DNA from 3 places in the Streptomyces sp. NPDC046887 genome. Region 3 is predicted to be linked to each of the others. Evidence: riboswitches for the same ligand, from Rfam matches in the RefSeq annotation. Region 3 holds a riboswitch; each other region holds the start of a gene.
The links. Region 3 has a riboswitch for cobalamin ahead of ABZ945_RS03265 (ribonucleoside-diphosphate reductase subunit alpha). Riboswitches for the same ligand answer to the same signal wherever they lie in the genome.

Region 1 (6,707 bases), on a different contig from region 3:
CCTCCAGGGCCTCGGCCACCCGGCCGCGTACCTCGGACTCGGCCAGCCCCAGGTTCATCGGCCCGAAGGAGACGTCCTGGGCGACCGAGGCGGCGAACAGCTGGTCGTCCGGGTCCTGCACCACCAGCTGCACCGTGGTGCGCAGCCGCACCAGCCCGGCCCGGTCGTACGCCACCTCCTCGCCGGCCAGCCGCAGCAGCCCCCGGTCCGGGCGCAGCCCGCCGCTGAGCAGCCGCAGCATGGTGGTCTTCCCGCTGCCGTTGCGGCCCAGCAGCGCCACCGCCCGGCCCTCGGCGACCGCGAAGTCCACCCCGCCGAGCACCGCGGGCCCCTCGTCGTAGGCGTACCCGGCGCCCACCAGCTCCACGACGGGCAGCCCGCCCGCGACGGACGTCATGACAGAAGACCTTTCAGTACGAGAGTGGCGGTCACCAGGGCGGCCAGCAGCGCGGCCGTGGCGGCCAGGAAGCGCCGGGAGAGGGCCGCCTCGGGCACCAGGACCCGCAGGGTGCCGTCGTACCCCCGGCCGGCCAGCCCCTCCTGGAGCCGCGCCGCCCGGTCGAAGGAGCGGACGAAGGCGATGGCGCCGAGTCCGGCCAGCGACCGCCAGGCCGCGGCCCGGCTCGCCTGCCCCAGCCGGGCCGCCTGCGCCTGGCGCACCTTGGCCACCGTGTCCAGCAGCAGGAAGCCGATCCGGTACATCACCAGGGCCACGTCCACGACCGGCGCCGGCACCCCGGCCCGTACCAACCGCGGCAGCACATCCGACACGGGCGTGGTGAACGCGAACAGCAGCACCCCCAGGGACGCCGCCGAGGTGCGCAGCAGCAGCTGCCCGGCGTGCAGCGGGCCGTCCGGGGCGAGCGACACCGCTCCGGCGCCGCCGCCCACCTGGAACAGCAGCGGGATCGCGCCCGTCACACAGAAGCCCAGCGGGAGGCGGAACGCCCGCCACAGCAGCCGGGGCGCCACCCCGGCCGGGCCGAGCAGCACCGCCAGGGTCGCGGCGCCGACCAGCGGGGCCCCCGGCCAGGCCGGCAGGCACACCGCGCTGAGCGTCAGACCGAAGCCCAGAACCGCCTTCTCCACCGGGTGGCGGCGGCGCCAGCGGCCGGCGTGCGCCGCCGCGTCGATCGGCAGCACCCGGTTACCCGGCAGCCCCGGTGTCCCGGGCCGCACCCGGGCCCGGGTCGGCGGCGGCCGCCGCACCCCCGGTGCCCTCGGCGGCGAGCGCCCGCGCCTCGCCCTGGCGGCGGCCGCGGCGCAGCCCGAAGTAGTACGCCAGGACACCCGCGCCCAGCGCCGCCTGGAGCGCGAACAGCGCCGACTCGACCTCGCCCGACGGCGGCTCGTACAGCGGGCTGAACCAGGGCTCGTAGTCCGGCTTCAGCTCGGTGATCGCCGTCTCGGCCTGCGCGTCGGCGCCGGCGAACGGCTCCTCCTTGTGGTCCCCGAGGCCCAGCGCCAGCGGGAGCACGGCGAGCGCCGCCACCACCAGCAGCAGCAGGGTGTTGATCTTCGCGTTGCGGCTCATCGCGCGGCCGCCTCCTTCTCCTCACCCGAGGCGCCGGCCTTGCCCGCGCCCTTGCCGGTCACCTTCGACAGCACACCGAGCCGCAGCAGTTCGCCCTTGCTGGACTGCGTCAGCAGCCGCATCACCAGCACGGTGAGCAGGCCCTCGCTGACCGCCAGCGGGATCTGGGTGAGCGCGAAGATGGAGCCGAACTTGGCCAGTGCCCCGGCGAAGCCGGTGCCCGGGTCGGGGAAGGCGAGCGCCAGCTGCACGCTGGTGACGCAGTAGGTGGACAGGTCGGCGACGAACGCGCCGAAGAAGACCGCCACCATCAGCGGCGCCCCGAAGCGGCGCAGCAGCCAGTAGGTGCCGAACCCGGCCCACGGTCCGACGATCGCCATCGAGAAGACGTTGGCGCCGAGCGTGGTCAGCCCGCCGTGTGCCAGCAGCAGCGCCTGGAACAGCAGGGTGATGGTGCCGAGCACCGCCATGATCGGTGGCCGGAACAGGATGGCGCCCAGCCCCGTACCGGTCGGATGGGAGCAACTGCCCGTCACCGACGGTATCTTGAGGGCGGACAGCACGAAGGTGAACGCCCCGGACGCACCCAGCAGGAGCGTCGACTCCGGGTTGCTCCGGACCTCGCGGGTCAGGGCGCGCACTCCGTGCACGACAAACGGAGCGGACGCGACGGCCCAGGCAGCCGCGTGCGCGGGGGGCAGATACCCCTCGGCTATATGCATGGTCGGGAGACCCTCTCCAGCACCTCGTGGATGGACAACGCGCCCTGGCCGGTCTCCTGGCTGACGGGTCATGCCGCCTCGGCTCCGCCTTCCCGGACGTGGCGGTCTCCCGCGGCGGTCCAGTGGCTTCCCGGAGGGGTTCCCCCGAGGGTGGAGCCGGACTTCCCGATCACAGTGGCGAGGGCCGCACCGGTACCGCACCGGATTTCCCGTACACCAAGGCGGTGTGACCCTAGTGCGTTGACCAGGTACATCACAACCCGCGTACCGGTGCTTCCGCCATCCCGCCGGGGTGGCGGAGGGCCACCCATGGGGGTCACTTCTTCCGGTAGCCGTACGCCTCCGCGGCCGCCGCCTCCACCGCGTCCAGGTCGCCGCCGGCCGCCGCCGTGACCACCGCCGCCACCGCCCCCTCCACGAACGGCGCGTCCACCAGCCGCGTGCCGTCGGGGAGTTCGTCGTCGGCCAGCAGGGCCTTGACCGTGAGCACCGCGCTGCCGAGGTCGGCCAGCACGGCCACCCCCGCCCCGCCGTCCACCGAGACGGCCGCCGCCGCGATCAGCTCCGTACTGGTGCCGAACCCGCCGCCCGGCAGCCCACCCGCGGGCGCCAGCGGGGTGCCCGCCCCGCCCGCCAGCCCGCGCGCCAGATCCGCGACCGACCCCGCGACCTCGGCGCTGTGCGACACCAGCACGATGCCGACCCGTCCCTCGACCCCGCCGCTCATCCCCGTCGCCCCTCTCCCTGGTCCGCTTCACCGGCCGCCTCCGCCAGCGCGGCCAGCAGCAGCGCCGCCGAGGTCGCCCCCGGGTCCTGATGGCCCTCGCTGCGCTCACCGAGATAGCTGGCCCGGCCCTTGCGCGCCCGCATCGGCACGGTCTCCGCCGCGCCCCGCGCCGCCGCCTCGGCGGCCGCCGCGTACGCCCCCGGCCCGTCCGCCGCCTGGGCCAGCGCGGCGACCGCCGGCTCCAGGGCGTCCAGCATCGTCTTGTCCCCGGCCTTCGCCCCGCCGAGCTGCCCGACCGCCGCGACCCCCGCGCCCAGCGCCTCCGCCAGCTGCCCGGGACCGACCTCCGCCGCTTCCCCGAGCGCCTTGCCGGTGCGGCGCAGCAGCGTGCCGTACAGCGGACCCGAGGCCCCGCCCACCGTGGAGATCAGCTGCCGCCCGGCCAGCGTCAGCACCGCACCCGGCGACTCGGGGGCGTCCTTCGCCAGCTCCGCCGCCACTGCGGTGAACCCCCGCTGGAGGTTCGCCCCGTGGTCGGCGTCCCCGATCGCCGCGTCCAGCTCCGTGAGCTGCCCGGCCTCCCGCTCCACCGCCGCCGCGGCGGCCGCCATCCACCGCCGGAAGGCGTCCGTGTCCAGCACCGCGCTCACCGTCCCCACCGCAGCGCCGGGGTGGACACCGGCGCGTCCCACAGCCGCAGCAGCTCCTCGTCGGCCCGGCACAGCGTCACCGAGCAGCCCGCCATGTCCAGCGAGGTGACGTAGTTGCCGGTCAGCGTGCGGGCCACCGGCACCCCGCGCTCGCCCAGCACCCGGTGCACCTCGGCGGTGAACCCGTACAACTCCAGCAGCGGGGTGGCGCCCATCCCGTTGACCAGCACCAGCACCGGTCCGCCCGGTGGCAGGTCCTCCAGCACCGCCTCCACCGCGAGGTCCGCGATCTCCCCGGAGGTCATCATCGGGCGGCGCTCCCGGCCCGGCTCGCCGTGGATGCCGATGCCCAGCTCCAGCTCCCCGGTCGGCAGGTCGAACGAGGGGCTGCCCTTGGCCGGGGTGGTCACCGAGCTCAGCGCCACCCCGAAGCTGCGCGAGCTCGCGTTGACCTGCCGCCCGATCGCCTCCACCCGCTCCAGCGGCGCCCCCTCCTCGGCCGCCGCCCCGGCGATCTTCTCCACGAACAGCGTCGCCCCGGTGCCGCGCCGCCCCGCGGTGTAGAGGCTGTCGCGGACGGCCACATCGTCGTCCACCAGCACCTTGGCGACCTGGATGCCCTCGTCCTCGGCCAGCTCGGCCGCCATGTCGAAGTTGAGCACGTCGCCCGTGTAGTTCTTCACCACGAACAGCACGCCCCGCCCGCTGTCCACGGCCGCTGCGGCCCGGACCATCTGGTCCGGCACCGGGCTGGTGAAGACCTCGCCCGGGCAGGCCGCCGCCAGCATCCCCGGCCCGACGAACCCGGAGTGCAGCGGCTCGTGCCCGCTGCCCCCGCCCGACACCAGCGCCACCCGCCCCTCCACCGGCGCGTCCCGCCGGACCACCAGCCGGTTCTCCACATCGACGGTCAGCTCGGGATGGGCGGCCGCGATCCCCCGCAGGGCGTCGGCGACCACGGTCTCCGGAACGTTGATCAGCATCTTCAACGGTGTCTCCTCGCCACGTCAGCCGCGCGGAATCCTCAAGTCTTCTCCGAAGGCGAGCCGGACCGCGGCGGACCCTCGCCCGTGCCGCCGCCCTTCATCATCCGCCATGGGCCCCCGGACCGCACGTGCCCACCCCGCGGCCCCGCCGGTCCGTGTTCCCGGTGACCTCCTCGCCCCGATGCCGCCGAGGCGGCACCGGCCCGGGACCGCTTTGCCGGTTCGGCAAGTTGCCGTGCCGACGTGTGGCGGAGGCGGCAAGGCTGGGCGCGTCCGAGACAAGGAGCCCCGATGAGCCCACCGACCCATCTGCCCACCGCGGCACGGCCGTCGCCGCGCCGCCTGCCGCACTCCGCGCACCCGGCGGCGGCCCTGGTGCTCGCCCTGCTGCTGATGCTCGCCGGCGCGGCCTGCTCCCCGCCGCCGGCGGGCGACGAGGTGCCCGCCCACGCCGCCGCCACCCATGACGACCCCCGGTTCGCCACGACCTTTCGGCACGAGTTCGCCGAGGTGGACGGCGTCCGAATGCACTATGTGACCGGCGGCAGCGGCCCGCCCGTGGTGCTGATCCACGGCTGGCCGCAGACCTGGTACGGCTGGTGGCCGATCATGCCGGAACTCGCCGAGCATCACACGGTCTATGCCGTCGACCTCCCCGGACTGGGGGACAGCACCGGCACACCGACCGGCTACGACAAGGCCACGCTGGCGCGGTACGTCCACACGCTGGTCGCCGAGCGCCTCGGGGTGGACGAGGCCGCCGTCATCGGGCACGACTTCGGCGCCGCGGTGGCCTTCCAGTACGCCAGCCGGTTCCCCGGCGACACCGCCCGCCTCGGCTACCTCGACCTGCCACTGCCCGGGCCCGCGATCGACGCACCCACCTACCGCGCACTGAGCTGGCATATCGCCTTCCACTCCCAGCGGCGGATCCCCGAGGCGGTCGTCGGCGACGACGTCCGCGCGTATCTGGCGCTGTTCTACCCCCAGGTCGCCTTCCGCGGCACGGCGTTCGGCGGCACCTCCGACCGCTCCCCGTTCACCGGCGCCGAGATCGACGAGTACGCCCGTACCTACCGCCGGCCCGCGGCCCTGGCGGGCGGCTTCGCGCTCTACCGCGCGCTCGACCAGGACGTCCGGGACACCGTGGCGGCGGCACCGGTCCGGGATCCGGTCCTGCTGATGACCGCTCAGGGGCAACTTGACGCCATCCGGTCCACCGCGGCCCCGCGGATGCCCCGTATCGAGCGGGCGGTGGACGTACCGAACGCCGGGCACTGGCTGGTCGAGGAGAACCCCCGGTTCGTCACCGCCGAACTGCTGCGTTTCCTCAAGGGGTGACCGCGCCACCGGAGCGATGGGTGACCGCTGCCGCCCGGAGCGCGTCTCCCTGGGCGAGGACGCCGCCTTCCTGCCCACCCGAAAGAGAGCCCGCCATCGTGCACACCTACGACATCACCGTGACCACCACCGCCTCGCCGGAGACCGTCTGGAGACTGCTGGTCGACGCCGCGAGCTGGCCACTGTGGTCCAGGGTGGACAGCCTGGACGCGGCCCGGTCGGTCGGCCTGGACCCGGGCGGTGACGACGGCGTCGGTGCCGTGCGGGCCTTCCGGACGGGACGCACCGTGACGGGGGAGCGGCTGACGGAGAAGGTCGAGCCACGCCTCCTGGCCTACGAGGACGCCTTCAACCCGTCGATGCGCGACTACCGCGCGCGTATCGAGCTGACGCCGGCCCCGGGCTCCGGCACGGTTATCCACTGGTACGGCACGTACCGGACGGGCCGGCTGACGGGCCTCTTCCTGCCGCGCTACCTGCGGACATTCATGCGGGGCATGGCGGAGGGGCTGGCCCGCCACGCCGAGGAGCAGCAGGGCGGGCCGACCCGGTGACCCCGGTCGTCAGCGGCCCACGGGGGTCTCCCGTGCCACCCGTGACAGCTTGTCGGGGTTGCGCACCGCATAGACCCCGGTGACCCGGTCGTCCTCGATCCGGACCGCCACCACACTGTCGATCTCCCCGTCGAGGCGGACGATCAGCGCCGGGCAGCCGTTGATCTGCGCCGGCTCCAGCGACACCTCCTCG
Region 2 (6,707 bases), on a different contig from region 3:
GCGGCCTCCTCGGCGGCGCGGGCGGGGGCGGTGTCGTCGGCCGGGTAGTCGACGATCGCGGTGAGGTGGAAGGGCGGGGTGGGGGCGGCCGGGGCCAGGGGCTTGGTGAAGTAGACGTCGGCGTGGCCGCCGGGGACGCCCTCGATGCGGCCGGTCTCGGTGTAGCCGAGGCGGCGGTAGAACGGCGGGGCCTGGAAGGTGTACGAGGACACCTCCATGACGGTGCAGCCGCGGCGGGCGGCCTCCTCCTCGGCGGCGGCCATGAGTCGGCCGCCGAGACCGGAGGCGCGGTGGGCGGGGTCCACCCAGAGCATATGGATGCTGCCCAGGGTGCCCCAGGTGGAGGCGGTGAGGCCGCCCACCAGGGCACCGGAGGCGTCCTCGGCGCGGACCGAGACCTCCGCCTCCTCGGCGTCGACCGCGGCGCGGTTGTAGGCGGTCAGCTCGCGGTCCAGGCGGTCGGACAGCTCCTGGTCCTCGCTGCCGACGGTCAGCCGTGCTTCCGGGTACGGGGTCACTCGCCCTCCAGCTCGCCCTCGGTCTCCAGGAACACCTGGCGCAGCCGGTCCAGCACCTCGGGGTCGGGCTGGGCCCACATGCCGCGCGACTCCGCTTCCAGGAGGCGTTCGGCGATGCCGTGCAGGGCCCAGGGGTTGGCCTCCTGGAGGAACTTCCGGTTCTCCGAGTCCAGGACGTAGGTCTCGGTGAGCTTGTCGTACATCCAGTCGGCGATGACCCCGGTGGTGGCGTCGTAGCCGAAGAGGTAGTCCACGGTGGCCGCCAGCTCGAAGGCGCCCTTGTAGCCGTGGCGGCGCATCGCCTCGATCCACTTGGGGTTGACCACCCGGGCGCGGAAGACCCGGGAGGTCTCCTCGACCAGGGTGCGGGTGCGGACCGTCTCGGGGCGGGTGGAGTCGCCGATGTACGCCTCGGGGGCGGTGCCGCGCAGGGCGCGGACGGTGGCCACCATGCCGCCGTGGTACTGGAAGTAGTCGTCCGAGTCGGCGATGTCGTGCTCGCGGGTGTCGGTGTTCTTCGCGGCGACCGCGATCCGCTTGTACGCGGTCTCCATCTCCTCGCGCGCCGGGCGGCCGTCCAGTTCGCGGCCGTAGGCGTAGCCGCCCCAGACCGTGTACACCTCGGCCAGGTCGGCGTCGGTGCGCCAGTCGCGGGAGTCGATCAGCTGGAGCAGACCCGCCCCGTACGTCCCCGGGCGGGAGCCGAAGATACGGGTGGTGGCGCGCCGTTCGTCGCCGTGCTCGGCCAGGTCGGCGCGGGTGTGGGCGCGGACGAAGTTGTCGGTGTCGGCCTCGTCCAGGGTGGCGGCGAGGCGGACGGCGTCGTCCAGCAGGCCGACGGTGTGCGGGAAGGCGTCCCGGAAGAAGCCGGAGATCCGCAGGGTGACGTCGATCCGGGGGCGGCCCAGCTCGGCGAGCGGCACCGGCTCCAGGCCGGTGACCCGGCGGGAGGCGTCGTCCCAGACCGGGCGGATGCCGAGCAGGGCGAGCGCCTCGGCGATGTCGTCGCCCGCGGTGCGCATCGCGCTGGTGCCCCAGAGGGAGAGGCCGACGGAGGTGGGCCAGTCGCCGTTGTCCTCGCGGTAGCGGGTGAGCAGGGAGTCGGCGAGCGCCTGGCCGGTCTCCCAGGCGAGCCGGGAGGGCACCGCCTTCGGGTCCACGGAGTAGAAGTTCCGGCCGGTCGGGAGGACGTTGACCAGGCCGCGGAGGGGGGAGCCGGAGGGGCCCGCGGGGACGAAGCCGCCGTTGAGGGCGTGGACGGCGTGGTCCAGCTCGTCGGTGGTGGCGGCGAGGCGGGGGATCACCTGGCGGGCGGCGAAGTCCAGGATGTCGGCGACGGCCTGGACGTGCCCGGCGGCGACGGTGGCGACGGCGGCCGGGTCCCAGTCGGCGGCCTCCATGGCCTCGACCAGTTCACGGGCCTTCGCCTCGGCCTCGTCGGCGGTCTTCAGGGTCGCGGCGGACTCGTCCAGGCCGAGGGCCTCCCGGAGGCCGGGCAGGGCCTGGGTGCCGCCCCAGATCTGGCGGGCGCGCAGGATGGAGAGGACCAGGTTGACCCGCTCGGGGCCGGCCGGGGCGCCGCCCAGGACATGGAGCCCGTCGCGGATCTGGGCGTCCTTGACCTCGCAGAGCCAGCCGTCGACATGGAGCAGGAAGTCGTCGAAGCCGTCATCGTCCGGGCGGTCCGCCATACCGAGGTCGTGGTCGAGCTTGGCGGCCTGGATCAGGGTCCAGATCTGCGCGCGGATCGCGGGCAGCTTGGACGGGTCCATGGAGGAGATCTGCGCGTACTCGTCCAGCAGCTGCTCCAGGCGTGCGATGTCGCCGTAGGAGTCGGCGCGGGCCATCGGCGGGACCAGGTGGTCGATCAGGGTGGCGTGCACGCGGCGCTTGGCCTGGGTGCCCTCACCCGGGTCGTTGACCAGGAAGGGGTAGACCAGCGGCAGGTCGCCGAGGGCGGCGTCGGGGCCGCAGGCGGCGGACAGGCCCGCGTTCTTGCCGGGCAGCCACTCCAGGTTGCCGTGCTTGCCCAGGTGGATCATGGCGTCGGCGCCGAAGCCGCCGTCCTCGGCGGGGGCGGCGATCCAGCGGTAGGCGGCCAGATAGTGGTGCGACGGCGGCAGATCGGGGTCGTGGTAGATCGCGATCGGGTTCTCGCCGAAGCCGCGCGGCGGCTGGATGACGATCAGCAGATTGCCGCGGCGCAGGGCGCCGAGCACGATATCGCCATCGGGGTCGCCCTCGGCGGTGCGGGAGCGGTCCAGGAACATCTCGCCGGGGGCCGGGCCCCAGTGCTCCTCCACCTGCTCGCGCAGCGCCGCGGGCAGGGTGGCGTACCAGCGCCGGTAGTCGGCGGCCGGGATGCGGACCGGGTTGCGGGCCATCTGCTCCTCGGTCAGCCACTCCTGATCGTGGCCGCCGGCGTCGATCAGCGCCCGGATCAGCTCGTCGCCGTCGCCGGAGACCAGCCCGGGGATCTCCTCCTCGGGCCCGAAGTCATAGCCCTCGGCGCGCAGTCGGCGCAGCAGCGCCACCGCGGAGGCGGGGGTGTCCAGGCCGACCGCGTTGCCGATCCGGGAGTGCTTGGTCGGGTACGCGGAGAGGACCAGCGCCAGCTTCTTGGCGGGGTTGGGGATGTGCCGGAGCTTGGCGTGCCGGACGGCGATCCCGGCGACCCGGGCGGCGCGCTCGGCGTCCGGCGCGTAGACCGGCAGCCCGTCCTCGTCGATCTCCTTGAAGGAGAACGGGACGGTGATCAGCCGCCCGTCGAACTCGGGCACCGCGACCTGGGTGGCGGCGTCCAGCGGGGAGAGCCCCTCGTCGTTCTCGTCCCAGGCGGCCCGGGACCCGGTCAGGCAGAGCGCCTGGAGGATCGGCACATCGAGCCCGGCCAGCGCCCCCGCGTCCCACGCCTCCTCGTCCCCGCCCGCCTGGGCCTCGGCGGGCTTGGTGCCGCCGGCCGCGAGCACGGTGGTGACCACGGCGTCGGCGGCCCCGAGGCGGTCGATCAACTCCGGCTCGGGGGCGCGGAGCGAGGCCACGTAGAGCGGGAGCGGGCGGCCCCCGGCGTCCTCGATGGCACCGCAGAGCGCGTCCACGAAGGCGGTGTTCCCGCTCATGTGGTGGGCGCGGTAGTAGAGGACGGCGATGGTCGGGCCGTCGACCGCCCTGGTGGTGCGCTCCAACACGCCCCAGGTGGGCGCGGGGGCGGGCGGTTCGAAGCCGTGGCCGGTGAGCAGCACGGTGTCGGAGAGGAAGCGGGCCAGCTGCTCCAGGTTGGCGGGGCCGCCGTGCGCGAGGTAGGCGTGCGCCTCGGCCGCCAGGCCGATCGGCACGGTGGAGGCCTCCATCAGCTGGGCGTCGGGCGCCTGCTCGCCGGTGAGCACGACCAGCGGAAGGCCGCTGTCGCGCAGCACGGCGAGCCCGTCCTCCCAGGCCCGTACGCCGCCGAGGAGGCGGACGACCACCAGCCCGGCGCCGTCCAGCAGCGCGGGCAGGTCCTCCTGCGGAAGGCGGGAGGGGTTGGCGTACCGGTACTCGACCGGGCCGCCGGCCGCGCGGGCGCTGAGCAGGTCGGTGTCGGAGTGCGAGAGGAGGAGGACCGGGGCGGGGGCCCCTTCCGGCGCGGGGGCGGCCCCCGCCGGTGCTCCCTCGGTTATCCCCGGCTGCGGCCCGGTGGGCGACACAGGCGCGTCGGGTGCGGCGGCCGCATGGGGCGCATCGGGCGCGTCGGGGGTCGTCGTCGGCTCGTCGGCGTGCGTCATCGCTGCGCTGGCCTTCCTCGGGGTGTCCGCGCCCCGGGTGGTGATGAGGACGGCGGGAGTTCCTGACTCGCCCGGACCGCCTCCGCGGCCGGACTCACAGTGGCGGGACCGCGCCGGATTTCCACCGGGCTTCCTCCCTCGGGCCCTGGGACCCTGTGCCGTCTGCATAGTAGAGGCTGCGCGTATGGTGGCCGCCATGCCGTCCAGCTCACCCAAACGCCCCGAACCGGGCGAAGGTCATATACGGACCCGCCGCTCCGGCCGCGTCCGTGACCGCGGTGACGCCTGCCCCGGGGCGCTGCGGCTGCACCGCGCCGACGACGGCGCGCTGGCCCGGCTGCGGCTGCCCACCGGTGTCCTCACCGAGCAGCAGATACGGGTGCTGGCGGACGCCGCCGACCGGCTCGGCGACGGCCATCTCTCGCTCACCTCGCGCGGCAACCTGGAGCTGCGCGGCCTCGGCGAGAGCTGCGGGCTGGAGCTGGCGGAGCTGCTGCGCGGCGCCGGACTGCTGCCGGACTCCGAGGCGCATGAGCGGATACGGAACATGGTGGTCTCGCCGTTGGCGGGCCCCCGGGTGCAGGCCGCGGCCCGCGCGTTGGACGTGCTGCTGTGCGGGGAGGCCTGGACGACCGGGCTCTCCGGGCGCTTCCTGTTCGCGGTGGACGACGGCCGGGGGGATGTGGCGGCGCTCGGCGCCGATGTGACCCTGCGGGCGGCGGCCGAGGGGGACTCCGGGACTGATGGAGACTCCAGGGCTGATGGAGACTCCAGGGCTGATGGAGACTCCAGGGCTGATGGGGACTCCAGGGCTGATGGAGACTCCGGGGCTGATAGGCACTCCAGGGCTGATAGCGGCTCCGGGGCTGATGGAGACTTCGGGGCCGGCGGGGCCTTCCTCCTCGTCGTCGCCGACCGGGCGTACGAGGTCGGCGGACCCGACGCCCCGGCCGCCGCGCTGGCCGCCGCCCGGGCCTTTCTGACCGCCGCCGAGGCCGCCGGAACCGGTGCCTGGCGGGTGGGTGAACTACCCGACGGCGGACGCGGGATGGACGTGGCCGGGGAGCTGGCCCGGGCGGGAGTGACGGCCTCCCCCGCCCCCCGGCCGGTCACCCCCTCCCCAGGCTCCGGCCCCCCGCCCGGCATCCTCGACGGCGGTTTCGTCTCCGTATCGGCCCGGCTCGGCCGGGTGACCGGCGACCAGTTCCGCGCACTGCTCCCGGCCGCCGAGATACGGGTCACCCCCTGGCGCGGGTTCGTCCTCCCCGCCTGGCCGGACCAGGCTGCCGCCCGGGACCGGCTGGCCGAGCTGGCGGCGGCCGGATACCTCACCGCCCCGGACACGCCCTGGGCCACGGTGAGCGCCTGCACCGGGCGGCCCGGCTGCGCCAAGTCGCTGGCCGACGTCCGGGGGGACGCCCGCCCGCTGGACGGTGGGCTCCCGGTCCACTGGTCCGGCTGCGAGCGGCGTTGCGGGCACCCGCGCGGCGACTGGGTGGACATGGTCGCCACCGGTGAGGGCTCTTACCAGCAGACGGTGCACACTCGTGCCGGTGCGCCCGGCGCGATGTTTCACGTGAAACACGCTGTCGCACAGGATGTTTCACGTGAAACCGTCCCCGGGCCCCGCCCACCCCTCCATGAGCAATGAGATGAGCGAGAGCAGCACAGTGACAGGGTTCGACGCATCCGCCTCCGCGGAGGGCTACGCCCATGAGAAGGCGGACGGCTACGCCTATGAGAAGGACGGGGCGGAGATCTACCGCCAGTCCTTCGCCACGATCCGCGCCGAGGCGGACCTCGCGGGCCTGCCGGCCGAGGTGAGCCAGGTCGCGGTACGGATGATCCACGCCTGCGGGATGACCGACCTGGTCCGCGACCTCGCCTACAGCCCGGATGTCGTCCTACGGGCCCGGGCCGCGCTGCGCGCCGGGGCGCCGATCCTGTGCGATGCGCAGATGGTCGCCAGCGGAGTCACCCGCAAGCGGCTGCCCGCGGAGAACGAGGTGCTCTGCACCCTCTCCGACCCGGCCGTCCCGGCGCTCGCCGCCGAGCTGGGCACCACCCGCAGCGCCGCCGCGCTGGAGCTGTGGCGGGACCGGCTGGAAGGCTCGGTGGTGGCCATCGGCAACGCGCCCACCGCGCTGTTCCGGCTGCTGGAGATGATCGCCGACGGGGCGCCCCGTCCGGCGGCCGTGCTCGGCATCCCGGTCGGCTTCATCGGCGCGGCCGAGTCCAAGGAGGCGCTGGCCGCCACGGAGGGTCTGGAGTACCTGGTGGTCCGAGGCCGGCGCGGCGGCAGTGCGATGGTGGCGGCGGCGGTCAACGCGATCGCGAGCGAGGCGGAGTGAGCACCATGGACAGCAGTCACGCGATGGCCAGCGGCCGGACGGAGTCGGTGACGGAGCCGGAGACGGAGCCGGAG
Region 3 (6,707 bases):
CGCGCCGGGCCTGGCAGGCGTACGGGCTGAAGGTGCCCGGGCCGGCGGTCACCGGCGGGGAGCCGGCCGGGATGGAGCTGGGCAGCGCCGCGGTGCGGCTGTCGCCGGAGGGCGAGGCCGAGGTGGTGTGGGGCCGGCGGCTGGATCCGGCCCGGATCGAGGTGCTGTCGGTGCCGCTGCCGTCCTCCGGGCGGCGCTGGGGCGAGGTCGTGCTGCACGACGGCGTCCCGCACGGCGAGCGGACCACCGGCGCGGGTCACAGCTTCCCGGTGTTCGACGAGATCGAGCTCTGGGCGCCGTCGCCGGTGCCGACCTGGGTGGTGCTGCTGGAGGCGGCGACCGAGGCGGACCGGGACGCGCTGGAGACGCTGGCGGCGGACGCCGGGTTCGCGGCCGAGGACTGGTCGTCCTCGGTGCGGCTGCTGTGCCGGTCCTGCTCGGAGTCGACCATGCCGGCGGCCGAGGGCGAGGGCGAGCACCTGGACCCGCACGACCGCAGTGAGCCGGGGCATCCGGGGCCGCTGGGCCACCGTTCGCCGGGCGAGCTGTGGGTGCCGGAGCGGGAGTGCGGGATAGCCGCTCCGCCCGGGCTGGTGCGCGGGCTGCTGGACGGCTGGGTCGCCGACAGCCCGGACAGCCGCGAGTGGCGGGACCTGGAAGAGGTCTGCTGAGGCCGGGCCCGCCTTCCGCGGGGTGAGGGCCCGGCCGGGCCGTCCCGTACGGACTAGGCTGTACGGGCACACGCTCACCGCGGACCGAACCCGGCCACCGGCGGTGGCTTCCGGGATCCAGAAAGGCGCGAGTGGCGGACATGGCGGAGCAGCAGACGGCTTTGCGGGTGGACGACGAGGGCTTCGTCATCGACACCGAGGACTGCGAGGAGCGCGAGGCCGCCCACCGCGAGCGCGGCACCTCCCGCCCCATCACGGTCGTCGGCAACCCGGTGCTGCACAAGGAGTGCAAGGACGTCACCGAGTTCGGCGAGGAGCTGGCCCAGCTGGTGGACGACATGTTCGCCAGCCAGCGCACCGCCGAGGGCGTGGGCCTGGCCGCCAACCAGATCGGGGTGGACCTGAAGGTCTTCGTCTACGACTGCCCGGACGACGAGGGCGTGCGGCACACGGGTGTGGTGTGCAACCCGGTGCTGGAGGAGCTGGCCCCCGAGCTGCGGGCACTGGACGACTCCAACGAGGGCTGCCTGTCGGTGCCCACCGCGTACGCCTCGCTGGCCCGGCCCGACTATGCCTCGGTGCGCGGCCAGGACATCCAGGGCAACCCGATCCGGGTGCGCGGCACCGGCTACTTCGCGCGCTGCCTCCAGCACGAGACGGACCATCTGTACGGGTATCTGTACATCGACCGGCTGTCCAAGCGGGAGCGCAAGGACGCCCTGAAGCAGATGGCCGAGGGCACTCCGCGCTACCCGGTCGTCGCCAACGACTGACCGGCGTATACGAAAGAAGGCCCGCCCCCCCCAGTCCAGGGGAGCGGGCCTTCTTCGTACAGCGGATCCTCAGAAGTCCTCGTCCAGGTCCACCGAGCCCTGCACCGCCACCTGGTAGGCGGAGACGCGGCGCTCGAAGAAGTTGGTCAGCTCCTGGACACCCTGGAGCTCCATGAACGAGAACGGGTTCTGCGAGCCGTACACCGGGGCGAAGCCCAGGCGCTGGAGGCGCTGGTCGGCGACGCACTCCAGGTACTCGCGCATCGACTCGGTGTTCATGCCGGGCAGGCCGTCACCGCACAGGTCGCGGCCGAACTGGAGCTCGGCCTCCACGGCCTCCTTCAGCATGTCGGTGACCTGCTGGGTGAGCTCCTCGTCGAAGAGCTCCGGCTCCTCCTTGCGGACGGTGTCCACGACCTCGAAGGCGAAGTTCATGTGCATCGTCTCGTCCCGGAACACCCAGTTGGTGCCGGTGGCCAGGCCGTGCAGCAGGCCGCGCGAGCGGAACCAGTAGACGTAGGCGAAGGCCCCGTAGAAGAACAGGCCCTCGATGCACGCCGCGAAGCAGATCAGGTTCAGCAGGAAGCGGCGGCGGTCGGCCTTGGTCTCCAGCTGGTCGATCTTCTCGACGGAGTCCATCCACTTGAAGCAGAACTGGGCCTTCTCGCGGATGGAGGGGATGTTCTCCACCGCGTCGAACGCGGCCGCGCGGTCCTCCGGGTCGGGGAGGTAGGTGTCGAGCAGCGTCAGATAGAACTGGACGTGCACGGCCTCCTCGAACAGCTGGCGCGAGAGGTACAGCCGCGCCTCGGGGGAGTTGATGTGCTTGTAGAGCGTCAGCACCAGGTTGTTGGCGACGATCGAGTCACCGGTGGCGAAGAACGCCACCAGCCGCCCGATCATGTGCTGCTCGCCCGGGGACAGCTTGGCGAGGTCGGCCACGTCGGAGTGGAGGTCGACCTCCTCCACGGTCCAGGTGTTCTTGATCGCGTCGCGGTAGCGCTCGTAGAAGTCCGGGTAGCGCATCGGACGCAGGGTCAGCTCGAATCCCGGGTCGAGCAGGTTCTTTTCGTTGTTCGTGGTGCTCATTACTGGCAGGCCTCGCAGGACTCGGGGTTCTCAAGGGAGCAGGCGACCGCGTCCGGGTCGGCGGCCTGCTGTACGGGGATGGTGGCGGTGCCGGCGGGCGCGGTGGCGGCGGCCGGGGTCTGGCCGCCGGCGGCGCGGGCGATCCGGGTGGCCGGGCGGGAGCGCAGGTAGTACGTGGTCTTCAGACCCTGCTTCCAGGCGTACGCGTACATCGACGACAGCTTGCCGATGGTGGGCGTCTCCAGGAACAGGTTCAGTGACTGCGACTGGTCCAGGAACGGGGTCCGGGCGGCGGCCATGTCGATCAGACCGCGCTGCGGGATCTCCCAGGCCGTGCGGTACAGCGCCCGGACGTCCTCGGGCACCCAGGTGAAGCCCTGCACCGAGCCGTTGGAGTCGCGCAGCGCCTCGCGGGTCTGCGCGTCCCAGACGCCGAGTTTCTTCAGCTCGGCCACCAGGTAGGCGTTGACCTGGAGGAACTCGCCCGACAGGGTCTCGCGCTTGAACAGGTTGGAGACCTGCGGCTCGATGCACTCGTAGACACCGGCGATGGAGGCGATGGTCGCGGTCGGGGCGATCGCCAGCAGCAGCGAGTTGCGCATCCCGGTGGTGGCGACCCGCTCGCGCAGCGCCGTCCAGCGCTCCGGCCAGTTCAGCTCCACGTCGTAGTGGTCCGGGTGCAGCACCCCGCGCGCGGTCCGGGTCTTCTCCCAGGCCGGCAGCGGGCCGTGGCGCTCGGCGAGGTCGCAGGAGGCCTCGTAGGAGGCGAGCATGATCCGCTCGGCGATCCGGGTGGAGAGCGCCCGTGCCTCGGGGGAGTCGAACGGCAGCTTCAGCTGGAAGAAGACGTCCTGGAGGCCCATCGCGCCCAGACCCACCGGGCGCCACTTGGAGTTGGAGTTGCCGGCCTGCTCGGTCGGGTAGAAGTTGATGTCCACCACGCGGTCGAGGAAGGTGACGGCGGTGCGCACGGTGGCGTCCAGCCGCTCCCAGTCGATGTCCCCGTCCTTGACGAAGGCCCCGAGGTTCACCGAGCCCAGGTTGCAGACGGCCGTCTCGCCGTCGTCGGTGACCTCCAGGATCTCGGTGCACAGGTTGGAGGAGTGCACCACCGCGCCGGACTCGGCGGTCTGGTTGGCGGTCCGGTTGGAGGCGTCCTTGAAGGTCATCCAGCCGTTGCCGGTCTGCGCCAGGGTGCGCATCATCCGGCCGTACAGCTCACGCGCCGGCATGGTCTTGCGGGCCAGCCCGGCGGCCTCGGCCTTGCGGTAGGCGGCGTCGAACTCCTCGCCGTACAGGTCCACCAGCTCCGGCACATCGGCCGGGGAGAACAGCGACCAGGGCTGATCGGCGTTGACCCGGCGCATGAACTCGTCCGGGATCCAGTGCGCCAGGTTGAGGTTGTGGGTGCGCCGGGCGTCCTCGCCGGTGTTGTCCCGCAGCTCCAGGAACTCCTCGATGTCCGCGTGCCAGGTCTCCAGGTAGACCGCGGCCGCGCCCTTGCGCCGCCCGCCCTGGTTGACCGCCGCCACCGAGGCGTCCAGCGTCTTCAGGAACGGCACGATGCCGTTGGAGTGCCCGTTGGTGCCCCGGATCAGCGAACCGCGCGAGCGGATGCGGGAGTAGGCGATGCCGATGCCGCCGGCGTGCTTGGAGAGCCGGGCCACCTGGTGGTAGCGGTCGTAGATCGAGTCCAGCTCGTCGGCGGGGGAGTCCAGCAGGTAGCAGGAGGACATCTGCGGGTGCCGGGTGCCGGAGTTGAACAGCGTCGGCGAGGACGGCAGGTAGTCCAGCCGGCTCATCAGCCGGTAGAGGGAGGCCACCTCGTCCACCGCGCGTACGGAGTCGTCCTCGGCGAGGCCGGCGGCGACCCGGAGCATGAAGTGCTGCGGGGTCTCGATCACCTTGCGGGTGATCGGGTGGCGGAGGAGGTAGCGGGAGTAGAGGGTGCGCAGCCCGAAGTAGCCGAAGCGGTCGTCGGCGCCGAGGTCGACCAGCGCGTCCAGGGTGTCCGCGTGCAGTGCGGCGAACGCGGCGGTGCGGTCGGCGATCAGCCCCTCGCGGTGCCCCACCGCCACCGAGGCCGAGAACGACACCGCGCCCTGCCCGGCCGCCTCCTCGGCGATGGTCCGGGTCAGCAGCCTGGCGGCCAGCCGCGAGTACGCGGGGTCCTCGGAGATCAGCCCGGCGGCCGCCTCGGTGGCCAGCTCCCGCAGCTCCGCCTCGTCCGACCCGGCGTGCCGGCCGCGCAGCGCGGCGGCGGCGACCCGGCCGGGGTCGGTGTCGGGCAGGTCGGCGGTGAGGTCGGTCAGGGTGCGCAGCAGCGCGGTACCGGGACCGTCGGCGCTCACCCCCGCGGTCTGCTCCGGTTCCGTGACGCGTGAGGCCGGATCGGCTGGCGCGATGGTCACGTGGGGCTCTCCCTCGCTCGGCTCGGGGCCCTCGACAGGCGGGCGGCGGGAAGCGCGAGAGCGGCTTGCCCGGGCACAGGGCAGCACGGCTCGCGTCCACCGGCCCACTCCGCGAGGCCCGGACGTCTGGACACCCGGGCCGGTCGGTCCGAGTGTGCTGCCGGCAGGTCGTCGGACTCACGGCGCGCCCGGGCCGGTACGGCTTGGGGGCGCGTACCGGGGCGGAAACACACCGGTTTCACCGTTGCGGGACAGTTCCGGATTCGCACCGGATTCCCCTGCGGCGACAGCAGGAATGAGCATACATCTGGTGGGCGCTCGCGAAAGCACCCCCCAGATGTTGTGTCGGCCCGTACAAGTCGTGTCCATCCGCACACCTGTTGTGTCCGCCCCCGCCACCCTGCGGGAACAGGCCAAGGGACAGCTGGGCGACCGGCCGCGGAGGCCGGGGGCCGCGCGGGGCGGCCGGGACCGGGGCGTGGCGCGGGGCCACCCGGATGGCCCCCTCGCGGCGCCGGGAGGGCCGGGGCGGGGCCGTGTACGGGCCCGGCCGGGGCGTCGCCCGAAGTCCGGCCACAGGGCCGCCCGGGGTCCGGCCGCGGGGCAGCCCGGAGTTCGGCGGCGGGGCGGCCCGGGGTGTGGCCCGGGTCCGGCCGCGGTACCGCCCGGGGTCCGGCCGCGGCGCTGCCCGGGGTCCGGTCGGGGGGCGCCCGGGGTCTAGCCGCGGTACCGCCCGGGGTCCGGCCGGGGTGTGGCCCGGGTCTGGCCGCGGGGCAGCCCGGAGTTCGGCGGCGGTACCGCCCGGAGTTCGGCCGCGGGGCAGCTCGGGTCCTGGCCGTGGGGCGGCCCAGGTTCTGGCCGGGGTGTCGCCGGACGGCCCCCTCGCAGCCGCCCGTATGCCCCCGCCGGGGTCGTTCAGACGTCCCGGCCGTAGGTGTGCAGGGTGACACCGGGGATGGGCGCCCAGTCGCGGGCGGGGGTGCGGTCGAAGCCGACCCGGCGGTAGAGGCGCTGGGCGGCGGCCATGGCCAGGTGCGAGGAGAGCACCACCCGCCGGCAACCGGGCACCGTCCGCGCCCGGTCGACACAGGCCCGCACCAGCGCCTCGCCCGCGCCCCGGCGGCGCGCCTCCCGGTCCACCGCCAGCATCCGGATCTCCGCCTCGCCCGCCCCGGCGAGGTCCGCCCAGGCCCCCGGCCCGGCGGCCAGGGCCACCCCGCCGAGCACCCGTCCGGTGTCGTCCACGGCGACCAGCACCTCCGCGTCGGCGGCCCGGCGCGCCACATCCCGCAGCGCGACCAGGTACTCGTCGGCCTCGCCGAACTCCAGCAGCCCGTCGGCCAGGTACGCCCGCGCGGTGACCTCGCCCAGCGCGGTGTGCTCCTCGGGGCGTACCGCCCTGATGGTGATGTCCATAACCGCAAGCGTGCAGCGCGGCGGGCCGCCACGCCTCCCCGGAGGGAGGTGCGACGGCCCGCGGTAGGCGAAACGGGTGGCCCTTACGGCCTGCGGCCCTACGCGGGGGCCTTGCTCGGGTCCTTTCGGCCGTCGTCCTCGGCCTCGGGGCCGTCGACCAGCTCCGGCAGCTCGGTGGCCACGCCCGGGTCGCCCGCGTCCGCGGTGTAGTCGGAGGGCTGGGTCTCGTCCACCCCGTCCGGCGCCTTGACCGCCCGCAGCACGAAGGTGAGCACGATGGTGACCAGGGCGTTGAGCACGAAGGCGGTGAGACCGATGTAGCCGATCTCGCCGATGCCGGGGATCTC

Region 1: another riboswitch for cobalamin. It lies ahead of ABZ945_RS28210 (energy-coupling factor ABC transporter permease); the one in region 3 lies ahead of ABZ945_RS03265 (ribonucleoside-diphosphate reductase subunit alpha).
Region 2: another riboswitch for cobalamin. It lies ahead of cobN (cobaltochelatase subunit CobN); the one in region 3 lies ahead of ABZ945_RS03265 (ribonucleoside-diphosphate reductase subunit alpha).

What each region holds. Positions count from the first base shown of each region.
Region 1 is NZ_JBEYXH010000041.1:26,648-33,354, reverse strand. Features, by position in the region: gene ABZ945_RS28225 (ATP-binding cassette domain-containing protein) at 1-397, opposite strand, end outside; gene cbiQ (cobalt ECF transporter T component CbiQ) at 394-1,143, opposite strand; gene ABZ945_RS28215 (energy-coupling factor ABC transporter substrate-binding protein) at 1,148-1,534, opposite strand; gene ABZ945_RS28210 (energy-coupling factor ABC transporter permease) at 1,531-2,256, opposite strand; cobalamin riboswitch at 2,285-2,520, opposite strand; gene ABZ945_RS28205 (PTS fructose transporter subunit IIA) at 2,573-2,983, opposite strand; gene dhaL (dihydroxyacetone kinase subunit DhaL) at 2,980-3,624, opposite strand; gene dhaK (dihydroxyacetone kinase subunit DhaK) at 3,630-4,622, opposite strand; gene ABZ945_RS28190 (alpha/beta hydrolase) at 4,911-5,960, shown strand; gene ABZ945_RS28185 (SRPBCC family protein) at 6,059-6,514, shown strand; gene ABZ945_RS28180 (RNA polymerase sigma-70 factor) at 6,524-6,707, opposite strand, start outside.
Region 2 is NZ_JBEYXH010000003.1:188,791-195,497, reverse strand. Features, by position in the region: gene ABZ945_RS05585 (GNAT family N-acetyltransferase) at 1-518, opposite strand, end outside; gene cobN (cobaltochelatase subunit CobN) at 515-4,282, opposite strand; cobalamin riboswitch at 4,320-4,454, opposite strand; gene ABZ945_RS05575 (cobalamin biosynthesis protein CobG) at 4,479-5,933, shown strand; gene ABZ945_RS05570 (precorrin-8X methylmutase) at 5,935-6,633, shown strand; gene ABZ945_RS05565 (precorrin-2 C(20)-methyltransferase) at 6,639-6,707, shown strand, end outside.
Region 3 is NZ_JBEYXH010000002.1:43,784-50,490, reverse strand. Features, by position in the region: gene ABZ945_RS03280 (hypothetical protein) at 1-671, shown strand, start outside; gene def (peptide deformylase) at 812-1,444, shown strand; gene ABZ945_RS03270 (ribonucleotide-diphosphate reductase subunit beta) at 1,514-2,533, opposite strand; gene ABZ945_RS03265 (ribonucleoside-diphosphate reductase subunit alpha) at 2,533-4,884, opposite strand; cobalamin riboswitch at 5,089-5,254, opposite strand; gene ABZ945_RS03260 (GNAT family N-acetyltransferase) at 5,860-6,360, opposite strand; gene mctP (monocarboxylate uptake permease MctP) at 6,459-6,707, opposite strand, start outside.